One region of the Heyndrickxia sp. FSL K6-6286 genome, then DNA from elsewhere that is predicted to be linked to it. Evidence: a T-box and tRNA genes for the amino acid it is inferred to sense, from the RefSeq annotation. Region 1 holds a T-box; the other holds one or more tRNA genes.
What was found. The T-box of region 1 lies ahead of trpS (tryptophan--tRNA ligase). A T-box ahead of a tRNA ligase gene usually reads a tRNA of that ligase, here a tRNA-Trp.
Positions count from the first base shown of each region.

Region 2: it encodes a tRNA-Trp, which carries the amino acid that the T-box ahead of trpS (tryptophan--tRNA ligase) is inferred to sense. The anticodon was not compared.

Region 1 covers NZ_CP152029.1:3,504,343-3,511,449, reverse strand. Annotated here, with positions in the region: gene opp4A (oligopeptide ABC transporter substrate-binding protein) at 1-106, shown strand, start outside; gene opp4B (oligopeptide ABC transporter permease) at 141-1,106, shown strand; gene opp4C (oligopeptide ABC transporter permease) at 1,117-2,013, shown strand; gene MHI39_RS17650 (YjbA family protein) at 2,160-2,906, shown strand; gene MHI39_RS17645 (hypothetical protein) at 2,951-3,118, opposite strand; gene trpS (tryptophan--tRNA ligase) at 3,269-4,258, opposite strand; T-box leader at 4,386-4,635, opposite strand; gene MHI39_RS17635 (GNAT family N-acetyltransferase) at 4,771-5,343, shown strand; gene spxA (transcriptional regulator SpxA) at 5,691-6,086, shown strand; gene mecA (adaptor protein MecA) at 6,788-7,107, shown strand, end outside.
Region 2 covers NZ_CP152029.1:4,598,451-4,605,557, forward strand. Annotated here, with positions in the region: gene MHI39_RS23180 (copper amine oxidase N-terminal domain-containing protein) at 1-278, opposite strand, end outside; gene MHI39_RS23185 (GNAT family N-acetyltransferase) at 486-1,073, opposite strand; gene MHI39_RS23190 (aminoglycoside phosphotransferase family protein) at 1,074-1,967, opposite strand; gene MHI39_RS23195 (MFS transporter) at 2,097-3,314, opposite strand; gene MHI39_RS23200 (TetR/AcrR family transcriptional regulator) at 3,427-4,029, opposite strand; tRNA gene MHI39_RS23205 (tRNA-Asn) at 4,187-4,261, opposite strand; tRNA gene MHI39_RS23210 (tRNA-Ile) at 4,280-4,356, opposite strand; tRNA gene MHI39_RS23215 (tRNA-Gly) at 4,368-4,441, opposite strand; tRNA gene MHI39_RS23220 (tRNA-His) at 4,461-4,536, opposite strand; tRNA gene MHI39_RS23225 (tRNA-Trp) at 4,539-4,612, opposite strand; tRNA gene MHI39_RS23230 (tRNA-Tyr) at 4,623-4,707, opposite strand; tRNA gene MHI39_RS23235 (tRNA-Asp) at 4,731-4,807, opposite strand; tRNA gene MHI39_RS23240 (tRNA-Met) at 4,837-4,910, opposite strand; tRNA gene MHI39_RS23245 (tRNA-Ser) at 5,079-5,171, opposite strand; tRNA gene MHI39_RS23250 (tRNA-Ile) at 5,181-5,257, opposite strand; tRNA gene MHI39_RS23255 (tRNA-Met) at 5,262-5,338, opposite strand; tRNA gene MHI39_RS23260 (tRNA-Ala) at 5,357-5,432, opposite strand; tRNA gene MHI39_RS23265 (tRNA-Pro) at 5,443-5,519, opposite strand; tRNA gene MHI39_RS23270 (tRNA-Arg) at 5,524-5,600, opposite strand; tRNA gene MHI39_RS23275 (tRNA-Leu) at 5,685-5,770, opposite strand; tRNA gene MHI39_RS23280 (tRNA-Gly) at 5,781-5,855, opposite strand; tRNA gene MHI39_RS23285 (tRNA-Lys) at 5,880-5,952, opposite strand; tRNA gene MHI39_RS23290 (tRNA-Val) at 6,104-6,179, opposite strand; tRNA gene MHI39_RS23295 (tRNA-Glu) at 6,199-6,273, opposite strand; rRNA gene rrf (5S ribosomal RNA) at 6,333-6,449, opposite strand; rRNA gene MHI39_RS23305 (23S ribosomal RNA) at 6,524-7,107, opposite strand, start outside.

The DNA.
Region 1 (7,107 bases):
TTCTGAACTTGATAACACAGTTGCTTTAACAAAGAATGTCCATGGTGTTGAACTTCGGCCACTTGGATTAAATAGCCCACATGAATGGTGGATGAGCAAAAAATAAGAAATATAAGTATTATTGATAAGGGGAATGAACCATGTTGAAATATAGCCTTAGAAGACTATTAGGCATGATTCCTATGCTACTCCTTATCTCCATTGTAGTGTTTACCCTGGCAAAGCTTATGCCAGGGGATTCCTTCAGTGGGGAAATAGATCCGACGAATACTGATCCACAATATATTGCAGATATGCGGGAAAAATTGGGTTATAATGATCCAGTCTATGTTCAATATTTCAGATGGATTTCGGATTTTGTTCAAGGGGATTTTGGGAAATCTACACGATATAAAATGCCTGTTTCTGATGTAATTGGTGAAAGAATTCCAAATACGATCTTTTTAGGAGCGATTACACTACTTTTAACTTATATATTTGCGTTTATTATGGGGATGTATGCAGGTAGAAAACCCTATACTATTGGAGATCACATTATAGGTGGGGTAAACTATTTAGGATTATCAATTCCTTCTTTTGTAGCAGCAGTATTTTGTATTTATTTTTTCTCCTTTCAATTAAATATTTTCCCTTCTAACGGGTCAGTAGATATTACTGTAACAGATGGGACATTTGAATATTGGTTAAGTAAAATTCATCATGTTATATTACCTGCCCTCATGTTAGGGTTATTAAGTACAGCGAGTTATACTCAGTTTTTACGTAATGATATTATAGAAAGTAGCCGTAAAGATTTTGTTCGAACAGCAAGAGCAAAAGGTACGAAGGAAAGCAAAATATATAATGTACATATTTTGAGAAATTCAATTATACCTCTTGTGACCTTTTTGGGATTTGATATTGTTTCAATTATAAGTGGTGCGATTATCACAGAAACAATATTTACCTATCCCGGAATTGGACAACTATTTTTTGATTCAGTAAATAATAATGATTATCCAGTATTAATGACATTGACAATGATGTTCTCGTTTTTAACTTTATTTGGGAACTTAATCGCTGATATATTATACGGGGTTGTCGATCCTCGTATTCGGTTAGAGTAGGAGGATGGACATGGAAATAGTTACGGATAAACAGATTAATAAGGGGTTGCAAAAAAGTCTTTCTCCTTGGGCAATTGCAAGAAGAAAATTTACAAAAAACAAATTAGCGATGATAAGCTTGTGCTTCTTGGTTTTTGTCATGATCATATCTTTTTTAGCACCTTTCATAACAACACAAGATATAACCAAAATCTATATCAGTCAAATGTCTTTATCTCCTTCAGCTGAGCATTTTTTAGGCACAGATAAAAGTGGACGTGATGTTTTTACTAGATTGCTTTTTGGTGGAAGAGTTTCACTGTTTTTGGGTTTATCTTGTACCTTATTAGTTATTGTTTTTGGAACACTTGTGGGGGCAATTGCAGGCTACTTTGGAGGAATAGTGGATAGCATGCTGATGCGCTTTACGGATTTTGTATTAAACTTCCCATTTATGGTTTTTGTTATGGTGATAAATGCTATTTTATTTGGGAAGGTTTCCGGGTTATGGGTGCTAATTGGTGTTATTAGTTTTCTCAGCTGGGGCGGTACAGCCCGTATGGTTCGTAGTAAAGTATTAGCTGAAAAAGAAAATGAATATGTTTTATCCTCGGTATCAATAGGTTGTACGTCATCAAAAGTCATCTTCAAACACCTATTACCGAATATTCTCTCAACGATTATTGTTCAAGCAACTATTACTTTTGCAGGCATGATCGTTGCTGAGGCAGGTTTAAGTTATTTAGGCTTTGGTGTTCCTCAGGAAATTCCAAGTTGGGGAAATATGCTGTCTTCAGCAAATGAACCGGATGTACTCCAATATAAGCCATGGATTTGGGTTCCACCTGCATTAATCATCACATTATGTACGCTTTCCATTAACTTTATTGGGGAAGGTTTAAAAGATGCTTTGAACCCAAAATCTTAACGTGTGAAAAATCCCACCTTTTGGTAGGGGTTTTTTATTAGTTTTTCATTCAAATAATACTATCATTATTCTGTTAAGCAAGGAATAATTTTACTTCCCTTTGCCCATACTGTTGGATAAACAGTTGATGCAAGGGGGTTAATAAAATGCTGTATCTTCATGATGTGTGGGTAAATTGGTTTGAAGGGGAAGAAAATGGATACAATGTTTGCCATTTTCACGAATGGAGAAGGGATGATACGATTGAATTATTAGATCAAGTCCCATTACTATTCGTTGAACCCGTATTATTTGATTACATAGAAAATGATTTAAGTGAAATTCCTTCTGAAATGATGAATGAGGTATATCAAAAAGCCTTTTTAAGAAAAAATCATGAACGAGTACAACTGGATTATTGTTTTGTTATTACTGATGGAAAAGGGATATTAGCAGTAGATACGATTGGTTATAATATCCCAATTAGAAAAAGTAGATTAATTCCACGACAAGAACAATTAGTTTATGAAATGATTGGTCAGCATGAACCGGCGAAATATGCTTTTGAAAAAGAACAGGTAGTTAAAGAGCATCATATTCTCTCACCTAATCCTGAAATTATGCAAGGTCTCACAAGAAAAGAAAGACAACTCAAACAATTGCTTTTTATGGCGTTGGACCAATTATATTCTTCTAAAAACGCTGCAGAAATACGTTACTGGTATACAGAATGGTCACCTGAGCTGTATGGGGAAATCCAAGTGATGGATTTTGAGGATGTTTGGAATCGTCTTTACGAAGATGTGAAGTATGGTTGGACAGAAAAACACTCTAATCTATGTGAGAATCTAATTAAGGGTCAAGCTTTTTTTGAAAAACTATGGGAGTTAGAACACGGACCGAAAGTAAATTAATAAAACAAAACAAGACTTTTGAAAGAAAGTCTTGTTTTGTTTTATTAACCTAGTACTACACAATTCCCTTTGTTATCACATTTTGGTGGTGTTTTACCACCACTTCCACCTATTGTTTCCTGATATGCATACGAACTAGTAGCAAGTGGAGTAAAAACTAAGCAGGCTATTAACAATATTCCAGTTGCAGTAGAAACTAACGACTTCTTCACAGTGTATCACCTCCTAGACTTTGGTATATATACATATTTCTACATTATTGGTTGAATCCCTCCAAATAAATACATAAAATTCGAAATATAAATAAAAATGCTACAGATTAACTGTAGCATTTAACAAAAAATTAAATTAAAATTTAGAGATTATCTTCTCTTTCTCCCTAAGCCCATACCATTTTCCATTTTCTTCACCATTTTACTAGCTACTTTATTTGCTTTTTCAGCACCCATGTCTAAAATTCTATCCAGCTCATCAGATTCGATTAATTGATAATATCTTTCTTGAATAGCTGAAAGTTTCTTGACGAGAACTTCAGCCAGGCCGCTTTTAAATTCGCCGTATCCTTTGCCTTCATACTCGGAAACAATATCATCAATTGGTCGGTTATCGATAATAGAATAAATGGATAACAGATTGGAAATTCCTGCTTTATTCTCCTTGTCAAAACGAACAACTCCATCTGAATCTGTAACTGAACTTTTAATTTTCTTTTCGATTGTCTTTGGATCATCAAGCAATGAAATAAATCCTTTCGTATTTGGATCTGACTTACTCATTTTCTTTGTTGGATCTTGTAAAGACATAATTCTGGCTCCGACTTTCGGTATGCGAACCTCAGGAATTGTGAAAATATCATTATATTTTTTATTGAATCTTTCAGCTAAATCTCTTGTTAATTCAAGGTGTTGCTTTTGGTCTTCACCTACTGGGACGAGATCCGTATTGTAAAGTAAAATATCTGCTGCCATTAATGGTGGATAAGTTAATAAACCGGCAGTAACTGAATCTTTACCTTGAGATTTATCTTTAAATTGTGTCATTCGTTCTAGTTCACCAATATAAGCAACACATTGTAGCATCCATGCAGCTTGTGCGTGTGCAGGAACTTCTGATTGAACGAAAAGAGTAACTTTTTCAGGATCAATCCCGACTGCGATATAAAGTGCAGCTAGACTGCGAATGTTTTTGCGAAGCACTAATCGGTCTTGAGGGACAGTGATAGCGTGTTGATCGACAATACAGAAATAACAATCATATTCATCTTGAAGCTCGACAAATTGCATTAATGCTCCGATATAGTTTCCTAATGTAATGGTGCCTGAGGGCTGAATCCCTGAGAAAATTGTTTTCATATTGTTTTTTCCTCCTAAGTTTCTTGATTGACATTTTAGTATGGAGTTAATTTATGAGAATCCTGTATAGGATTTTCATGATCAGTTCTTTTTCTCCAAACACAAAAAAACCATTCATCCCTACAAAAGTAGGGACGAATGGTTTGATCCGCGGTGCCACCCTAAGTGCTAAAAAATTAGCCAGCTTAGTACCATGTGTTAAAACATGGAATCTCGTTAACGAGAGATTAATCGCCAAAAACTAATAAGATCAAAAAAATCCGTTCATTTTTGATGCTCCAAAGTCCATTCCATAAGCTTCGCTTGTTTGTTTTCACCAACCACAAACTCTCTAAAAAGCAAAAATCAAATGTACTATTCTTTATCATAGCTATAACAATAATAAAATTTTACCATAGTATATCCGAGAGGGAACAAAATGTCAATAAAAAGGGAAAATTAATTGGAATTCGGTTTAAAGGAAAATGTGATGGGTAATATAATCATAAAAGTAATAGAGAGGAAATAAATGAATGCATTGGTATGAAAAGCTCAATCAATATTTTCCCATAGAGGAAATGAAATCAAAAGAGCATATGGAAGCTCTATTAAAGGAAAGAAAGGATATTTATCATAAAGATGAGGGGCCTTATCATGTTTTAATGTATGCAGAACTGCCAAACTTTATTTTTATCGATTATCTTTTTGTCTCAAAGGAATCCCGTGGGCAAGGCATTGGCCATAAATTGATGGAAAAAATGAAGAAAAAGGAAAAACCAATTATTCTTGAAGTAGAACCAGTAGACTATGAGGATTCAGATACTGAAAAACGATTAAAGTTCTATAAACGGGAAGGGTTTGAGCATGCGTCATCCATCGGTTACGCTCGTAGGTCATTGGCTACGAATGAAGTGAATAAAATGGAAATTCTCTATTGGTCCCCAGGACATGGCAATGAGGAGGAAATATATGAAGCGGTTGTAAAAACATATAATCTCATTCATACCTATAAAGATGAAAAATTCTATGGTGCCTCATATGAACCAGTACATGATGTTGTAACTTTTAATGAAAATAATCATGAAGATATTTTAAACGATCTATAAAATAGTGATTGAGATTGATAATCAATGATAGAAAATAGGTGTTGTTATTATAGGAAATATACGAAGTAGGGTGTAGTTATTTGGCAACACATCTATATGACTATTGTCACAGGGCTGTCATTTTTATAAGGGACGAAACTCATTTTTTGAAAAACTATATTCATTATTGTACAAATAGTGTATAATACATAATATAGATTTTTAATTTAAAGTCATTTTAATCTAAATGAGTGTGTTATAAGCTAAATTGACAATGATTTTAAATTTATTACTATAATATAAAATCCTTATTCATCATTTGTATTGAATGATGAATACAAAATATAGTTAAGGAGTGTGAATGATAAATGGTAACATTATACACTTCACCTAGTTGTACATCATGTAGGAAAGCAAGAACTTGGCTAGAGGAAAATAACATTGAATATAAAGAGAGAAATATTTTTTCTGAACCACTTAGTTTAGATGAAATTAAAGGTATTTTGAGAATGACTGAGGACGGTACAGACGAGATTATTTCTACTCGTTCAAAAACTTTCCAAAAGTTAAATGTAGATTTAGACACATATCCACTTCAAAAGTTATATAAATTAATCCAAAAAAATCCAGGATTGCTTAGACGTCCGATTTTAGTTGATGAAAAACGTCTTCAAGTTGGATATAATGAGGATGAAATACGTCGTTTCTTACCACGTAAAGTTCGTACTTACCAATTAATCGAGGCACAGAAACTTGTAAACTAAATTAGATTTAAATAAATGTTTTTTTATCGCCAAACGCCTTCATACCAGCATTAATTGGATGAAGGCGTTTTGTTTCATAACATGCTTGGAGCCTAGCGATTATTTTACAGAAAATTTTGTCTTGAATAATTTATATAAATCAGCTAAAATTAGCAAAACAATAAGCACATAACTAACACTCTGTTGTGAAGTGTAAAATTTGGCAGTAAGAATTTACTAAAAGTCTATATGGAATGCCCATCTTTGAAACATTGTTTCTAATGAAGTTAGGTTTTAAATAATAAATATCGGTTGAAGATTGCAACACCATTTTTATTACTAAGAAAAGTGCCGTAATCCCTAGAACTGCTGAATCATTTTTAGGTGTAAAAGCTGGATTTGGGCTTTGACCAAAGCATCAAATTACACCAACCTAGCTTAATGAAAAAACACTATGCATGCAAAAAAAAGAAGCTTTTAATAAGGTTAATAATAAGTAGTTAACTTCATCTTTTATGGGTATTAGTGGATTTTAAAATTGGGAAGATATTTTATTTCCAATTAACTCACTTTTATCATAAAATAGGAGTACAAGTGTAAAATATTATTTATTAAAGTGGAAGTTTTTCAAAATATAGTAACTTTTATTAACTATCATACACTGGCCTTTTTATGGGGGAACAGTCCCTTCATAACTTTCAAATAGAAGGGAGAGTAGATGTATGGAAATTGAACGAATTAACGAGAATACTGTTAAGTTTTATATATCTTATGTCGATATTGAGGAAAGAGGCTTTAATCGCGAAGAAATTTGGTATGATCGTGAACGAAGTGAAGAGCTCTTTTGGGAAATGATGGATGAAATTCATCATGAAGAAGAATTTGTTCCCGAAGGTCCTTTATGGATCCAAGTTCAAGCATTGGATAAAGGCCTAGAAGTACTTGTTACTAAGGCACAGCTTTCTAATGATGGTCAACGATTTGAATTACCAATTTCTGAGGAAAAATTAAAGGATTTACCTATCAATGATCGGATAGAAGA
Region 2 (7,107 bases), 1.1 Mb from region 1:
CCATTTCTAATAGAACTTGCTGTTTTTTTCTTTGGATCCCATGACACTTGTGCACCAAGTGCTTCATATAATTCTCTCATTGGTAATAAAAGATGACCTTTTTTATTCAAAATAGACGATTTGATAGAAGCCTTTTTTCCATTAATCTCAATTGAAACATTCTTCATTGTATATAGATCTTTCCCAACAAGTGTTGCTGCTGAGACATTAAAGTTTGAAAAAAGTGCAACTAATACGACAATTACAAGGACGCACAATGCTTTAATTCTCTTAATCATTATTCCTCTCCTTATTCCTATTAATCCGTAATCATACTAACCTATCATAACATGTAAATGATAAAAAATGTTAAAATAATACTATTTTATCTAAAATTTCACATTTAATCTACAAAATTTTCATATAAAATAGCGAATGATAGAGTATTTTGACACTTTAATAGGAACTATTTAGTATAATGAAAGAGATGGATTAATTTAAACCGTTTATATTGATTTCCCTATACTCTCTTTATGATAATTCCTTTTTAAGATACTATAAATCTCAATATCTATAATGCCTTTACCTGACCAAATCGTTGCTTCCCTTAGTAATCCCTCTTTTAGAAAACCGTTTTTTAACAATACCTTTTTTGATGCATCATTTAACGGCATCACATCCGCTTGAATTCTATTCACATCTACCTCATTGAATAGAAACTCCACTACTTTACTTACAGCTGCTGATGCAATCCCTTTCCCCCAATAGTCTTCTGCTAAATAGTAGCCGATTGTCACCATATTGATTTTTTGATTAAAATCAAATGCTTCTACAATTCCAACTAATTTATATTCAGAACGTGTAACAATTCCCCACTTTATTCTTTTCTTATTATTAAAATCGCGCTCAAAATGACTAATCATTTTTTTTACGGTTGCTTTATTATGTTTTGGGATAATTCCACAAAATTCAAAAACCTGCTCATTGTTATATATAGCAAACACGTCATCAAGATGATCCTCTTCAATTTTTAACAATGAAATTTCATCTGCTATCAAAATAGGAAATTCATTAAAAATTTTTTCTATATTCATTTATCCCTCGTTCCTTTCTATATATGTATAAAAAAAAGTTTTATTAAGATAAGGGTTATATTTTATTATTCTTTGAACCTTGTCTAAAGTATTATTGCGGATAGGGATTCTATTTTTTCTATATAATAATAACCATCTTATACAAGCTATTGCTTCAAATAACTCTTCTTCATCCTGACTAATAGAATTTTCCGATATATAAGCTGAACGAAATAATGAAGCATGTTTTTCTGATATCGCATAAATTTTTAATAGAAATACACTCCATGCAAAATCATATCTTTTATCCCCTAATTGAGCATTTGTCCAATCTATAACTGTAAATCTTCCCGTTTCTTCTACGATATTTTCAAAATGATAATCTCCATGAATGAACTCACTCTGTGTTATTTGCGCTTTTTTAACCAACTGGATTAATAATTGACTAAGATCCAGGTATTCCTCAATCCCGGAAAAAAAATAATCGATAAATTGATACTTTGGTAGATTAACATTTTTAATTTGATATGGAGAAATCCAATGTATTTTTGATAGAATCCGTGCCATTTCAGTGATGTTTTTGCTACTAAATGTTTGAAAAGACAGTCCATCATATGTTGTTAATAATACTTTATTTCCTTTTCTATCCACTCCCCATGCTAATGGCTTTGAAACAGGAACCTCTCTTTGAGTAAGCACATGCAATAAATGATATTGAAGTTGAACATTTGGTTTAGATTCCCTATTCCATACTTTAAGTACAAATTGATTGCCTTGATGAATAATTTTGGCTACTTCTGCTTCATATCCAGAATTCATCGATTGAACGTATAAAGTTTCCTTACCGGATAAAAGTTTATCCATTTCCCTATTATTTTTTTCTTTCCAATCAATCAGCTGGAGTAGATTTCCCATCTCATTTCTCCTTCCTTAGTTCCTACATACTACATAGTCACCCATATTCGATATAATTACGAAAATATCCTGTGAATAAAATAAAAAAGACTCAGTAATACAACTGAATCTTTTAAAAAAATATCTATGTTAACTTTTCCTTAGTTTAACTTGGGTATTGATGCTATCAACCTTTCTTGCGGCCCGGATGGACAAAACAAAACAGGCAAAAAGAAAGATAAAAGCTGAAACATATGGATAATTAACATTCATATCAAATAGGAAACCAGCCACTATTGGACCCATAATATTCCCTAGACTTGTGTAAGCGGAGTTTAATCCAGCTACATATCCTTGTTGATCCTGAGCCATTTTCGACATCTGTGTTCCAATGGCAGGTCGTAAAATATCAATTGACAGGAACACAATGAAAGTAACTACAACAATTAGCCAATACTTATGCACAAATAAGGTTGATAATACAAATAGACTAGCTATAATTAAACAAGATGAAATAACTTTCCTCTCTCCAAAGCGATTTAGCATCCATCCGAATATAGTCATTTGTACTACTGCACCTGAGATAGATCCGAATGTTATAATAAACGCAATATCTTTCGGTGAAAACCCAAACTTTTGATCAACAAACAATCCAAAAACCGTTTCGTAGTTAGCTAAACCGAACGACATAACAAACACGATAATTAAACTTAAAAAATATGGCTCCTTATAGGAGTGAAGCAATTGACTGATTAAACTTTGTTTATTTGTTTGAATAGACTGTGCTAATTCAGATTCTTTTTTAATATTAGATTCTGGTAATACGAGTAAAGTAATAATCGCCGCAACCACACCCGCAACTGCTGCAGCAAAGAATGGTACGCGAATCCCAAATTCAGCTATATAGCCACCAATTCCTGGTCCAATAATAAATCCAGTAGTTATAGCAGCATTAATAAAGCCCATACCTTTCGCTCTCTCTTTAGTAGATGTTACATCCGCTGCGTATGCCATAACAGACGGCATAATTAATGCGGCACCGATTCCTCCTAGCATTCTAGAAGCGAATAGAAGAAATGATGAATTAGCTACTCCAAATATCCATTCAGAAACAGCAAAAATGATCATTCCAGCAATAATAATCTTTTTTCTGCCTATTGAATCTGATAGTTTCCCACCAAATGGAGAGAAGATAAGCTGGGTGAGAGAAAAAGCTGCAACAAGCAATCCTACGATGCTCCCATTAATATGTAGCTCGATCATATAAGTTGGCATTATAGGTATAACAAGACCAATTCCCGTAAAAATTAAAAATATATTTAGCATAAGAAGCAATATAGCTCCCCTATTTCTGAACAATAATGACATAAATAACCTCCTCATGAACTTAGAAATACTGAACGTTCATTCTATATTAAATTACAGGATTACCCTTACCTGGTCTATGCAAGATCCTTCCAGGTGTAATCCCTCACTTATTTTATCTATTAGAGCTTGTTGATATTCCAAATAAAAATACATTAAATGCTAATTTATATAAAGTTAATGCCTCCTCAACTGTTGACTTTCTTGACATCTGGCTTAGACCAATTAATAAGCTTTCTAGAATAATAGCGAGACTTTCTACGTCTTCTTTTCTAAATTCACCACTATCTATCCCTTGCTGAATTAATTTTTGATTAAATTTCAAATGTCCCATTACCATCTCTGCAATTCGTTCTTCAATCTCACCAGTCTTTTCTTCATTATTAAAAAACTCATCAGCTGCTTTTGTAAGTGGGTGATTCAAATCATCAAGAACCATTTGTTCGGCCATCCCAAAAAGTTTTTCCTTCGTTGTTTTATATAATGATTCTTTTTCTACCCATTTCTGTTCCCACTCTTTATCCCATTCATCTAATAAATATAAAAATAATCCTTCCTTACTTTTAAAGTGGTAATATATATTCCCTTTACTACTCCCGGTAGCTTCAACAATATCTTCAATTGAAGTGGCTTTATATCCTTTATTAGCAAAAAGATTCCTTGCAGCATCTGCTACACGCTTTTTGGTTTGTTCACTTTGGATTTTCTTTTTATTCAACTATTTCAACTCCAATGCCAATATTAACATTAATACTGAACGTTCATTCTGTATATTAACAAAAATAAATAACCTTTTCAAGCTAGGCTATTTTGACCATGTTACTATTCAATATACAAAAAAAGAGCTAATGCGCTCTTGAAATCTTTTATAAAAATGGCTCCGCAGGTAGGATTCGAACCTACGACCGATCGGTTAACAGCCGATAGCTCTACCACTGAGCTACTGCGGAATATATAAATATAAAAAATGGTGGGCCTAAATGGACTCGAACCATCGACCTCACGCTTATCAGGCGTGCGCTCTAACCAGCTGAGCTATAGGCCCTTTATGTATTTTGGAGCGGGTGATGAGAATCGAACTCACGACAACAGCTTGGAAGGCTGTAGTTTTACCACTAAACTACACCCGCAATATTCATTCATTAAGTATGGGGCGGATGATGGGAATCGAACCCACGAATGTCGGAACCACAATCCGATGCGTTAACCACTTCGCCACATCCGCCATGGCAGGGGCAGTAGGAATCGAACCCACACTGAAGGTTTTGGAGACCTTAGTTCTACCTTTAAACTATGCCCCTATATTATATATGGTGGAGGGGGACGGATTCGAACCGCCGAACCCTGAGGGAGCGGATTTACAGTCCGCCGCGTTTAGCCACTTCGCTACCCCTCCATATTAATCTTTGCATAAATTAATGGCGGTCCGGACGGGACTCGAACCCGCGACCTCCTGCGTGACAGGCAGGCATTCTAACCAACTGAACTACCGGACCAAATTTCTTTCAAGTTTACTTGAAAATGATTGCGGAGGCAGGATTTGAACCTGCGACCTTCGGGTTATGAGCCCGACGAGCTACCAGACTGCTCCACCCCGCGACGATATTATAAAAAGTTTTTTAATCCAATCTTACTATCAACTGTCCCGATTTCAGTATGCCTGTTCTAGTAGCAGCTCAATCGGTACAACTCGCAGTTGTTCGATGAAGTAACGCTCGTTGCTCCACCCCGCGATGATAATATAAAAAGTTTTCAAAGGAATATTTATGGCGGAGGAAGAGGGATTCGAACCCCCGCGCGGTGTAACCCGCCTGTCGGTTTTCAAGACCGATCCCTTCAGCCAGACTTGGGTATTCCTCCAATTATATATGGTGGACCTTGTAGGACTCGAACCTACGACCGGACGGTTATGAGCCGTCTGCTCTAACCAGCTGAGCTAAAGGTCCTCTATGGTAGCGGCGGAGGGGATCGAACCCACGACCTCACGGGTATGAACCGTACGCTCTAGCCAGCTGAGCTACGCCGCCATAGTATATTTTAGATATTGGTGGAGCCTAGCGGGATCGAACCGCTGACCTCCTGCGTGCAAAGCAGGCGCTCTCCCAGCTGAGCTAAGGCCCCAATTATATAATGGTCGGGAAGACAGGATTCGAACCTGCGACCCCATGGTCCCAAACCATGTGCTCTACCAAGCTGAGCTACTTCCCGTTCATGGCGCGCCCGAGAGGAGTCGAACCCCTAACCTTTTGATCCGTAGTCAAACGCTCTATCCAATTGAGCTACGGGCGCATGATTTATATCGTAAGATATTTTATGGAAGGATCTTTTGCTGCGCAAAAATCCTTAAATCTTTTACTTCGTAAAAATTTCTAGTGCCGAGGACCGGAATCGAACCGGTACGGTAGTCACCTACCGCAGGATTTTAAGTCCTGTGCGTCTGCCAGTTCCGCCACCCCGGCAAGGGTTGTTTGGAGCGGAAGACGGGATTCGAACCCGCGACCCCCACCTTGGCAAGGTGGTGTTCTACCACTGAACTACTTCCGCAAATTGAATCAAAGCAAACTTTGATGAGCCATGAAGGACTCGAACCTTCGACCCTCTGATTAAAAGTCAGATGCTCTACCAACTGAGCTAATGGCTCATAATAAAATGATTGATCGTGTAGTCTATAATTTTAAATATAAAGGCTCGTACATTTATATTGTAAATTATTTATTCCGACTTTTCAAACGTCAAAAAAATCCAACTATTTTATTACACAAAAAATATTGCACCACTATCAAAATAATTAATGGTGGAGGATGACGGGATCGAACCGCCGACCCCCTGCTTGTAAGGCAGGTGCTCTCCCAGCTGAGCTAATCCTCCAATATAAAAATTTATTTAATGGTGACCCGTACGGGATTCGAACCCGTGTTACCGCCGTGAAAGGGCGGTGTCTTAACCGCTTGACCAACGGGCCACATTTGCAGAATTTGCTAATATAGTTTAGAAAAATAATAGCCCCAATTTAGGGGCATCGCCTGGCAACGTCCTACTCTTGCAGGGGGAGAGCCCCCAACTACCATCGGCGCTAAGAAGCTTAACTTCCGTGTTCGGGATGGGAACGGGTGTGACCTTCTTGCCATAGTTACCAGACTATATTTTGTTAAGGGTTTATTCCCTCAAAACTAGATATATCAAGAAGTAACGGTTCATAACCTCAAATCTATTTGGTTAAGTCTTCGATCTATTAGTATTCGTCAGCTCCATGTGTCGCCACACTTCCACCTCGAACCTATCAACCTGATCATCTTTCAGGGATCTTATTTAGATAAACTAAGGGAAATCTCATCTTGAGGGGGGCTTCATGCTTAGATGCTTTCAGCACTTATCCCTTCCGCACATAGCTACCCAGCGATGCCTTTGGCAAGACAACTGGTACACCAGCGGTGCGTCCATCCCGGTCCTCTCGTACTAAGGACAGCTCCTCTCAAATTTCCTACGCCCACGACGGATAGGGACCGAACTGTCTCACGACGTTCTGAACCCAGCTCGCGTACCGCTTTAATGGGCGAACAGCCCAACCCTTGGGACCGACTACAGCCCCAGGATGCGATGAGCCGACATCGAGGTGCCAAACCTCCCCGTCGATGTGGACTCTTGGGGGAGATAAGCCTGTTATCCCCGGGGTAGCTTTTATCCGTTGAGCGATGGCCCTTCCATGCGGAACCACCGGATCACTAAGCCCGACTTTCGTCCCTGCTCGACTTGTAGGTCTCGCAGTCAAGCTCCCTTGTGCCTTTACACTCTGCGA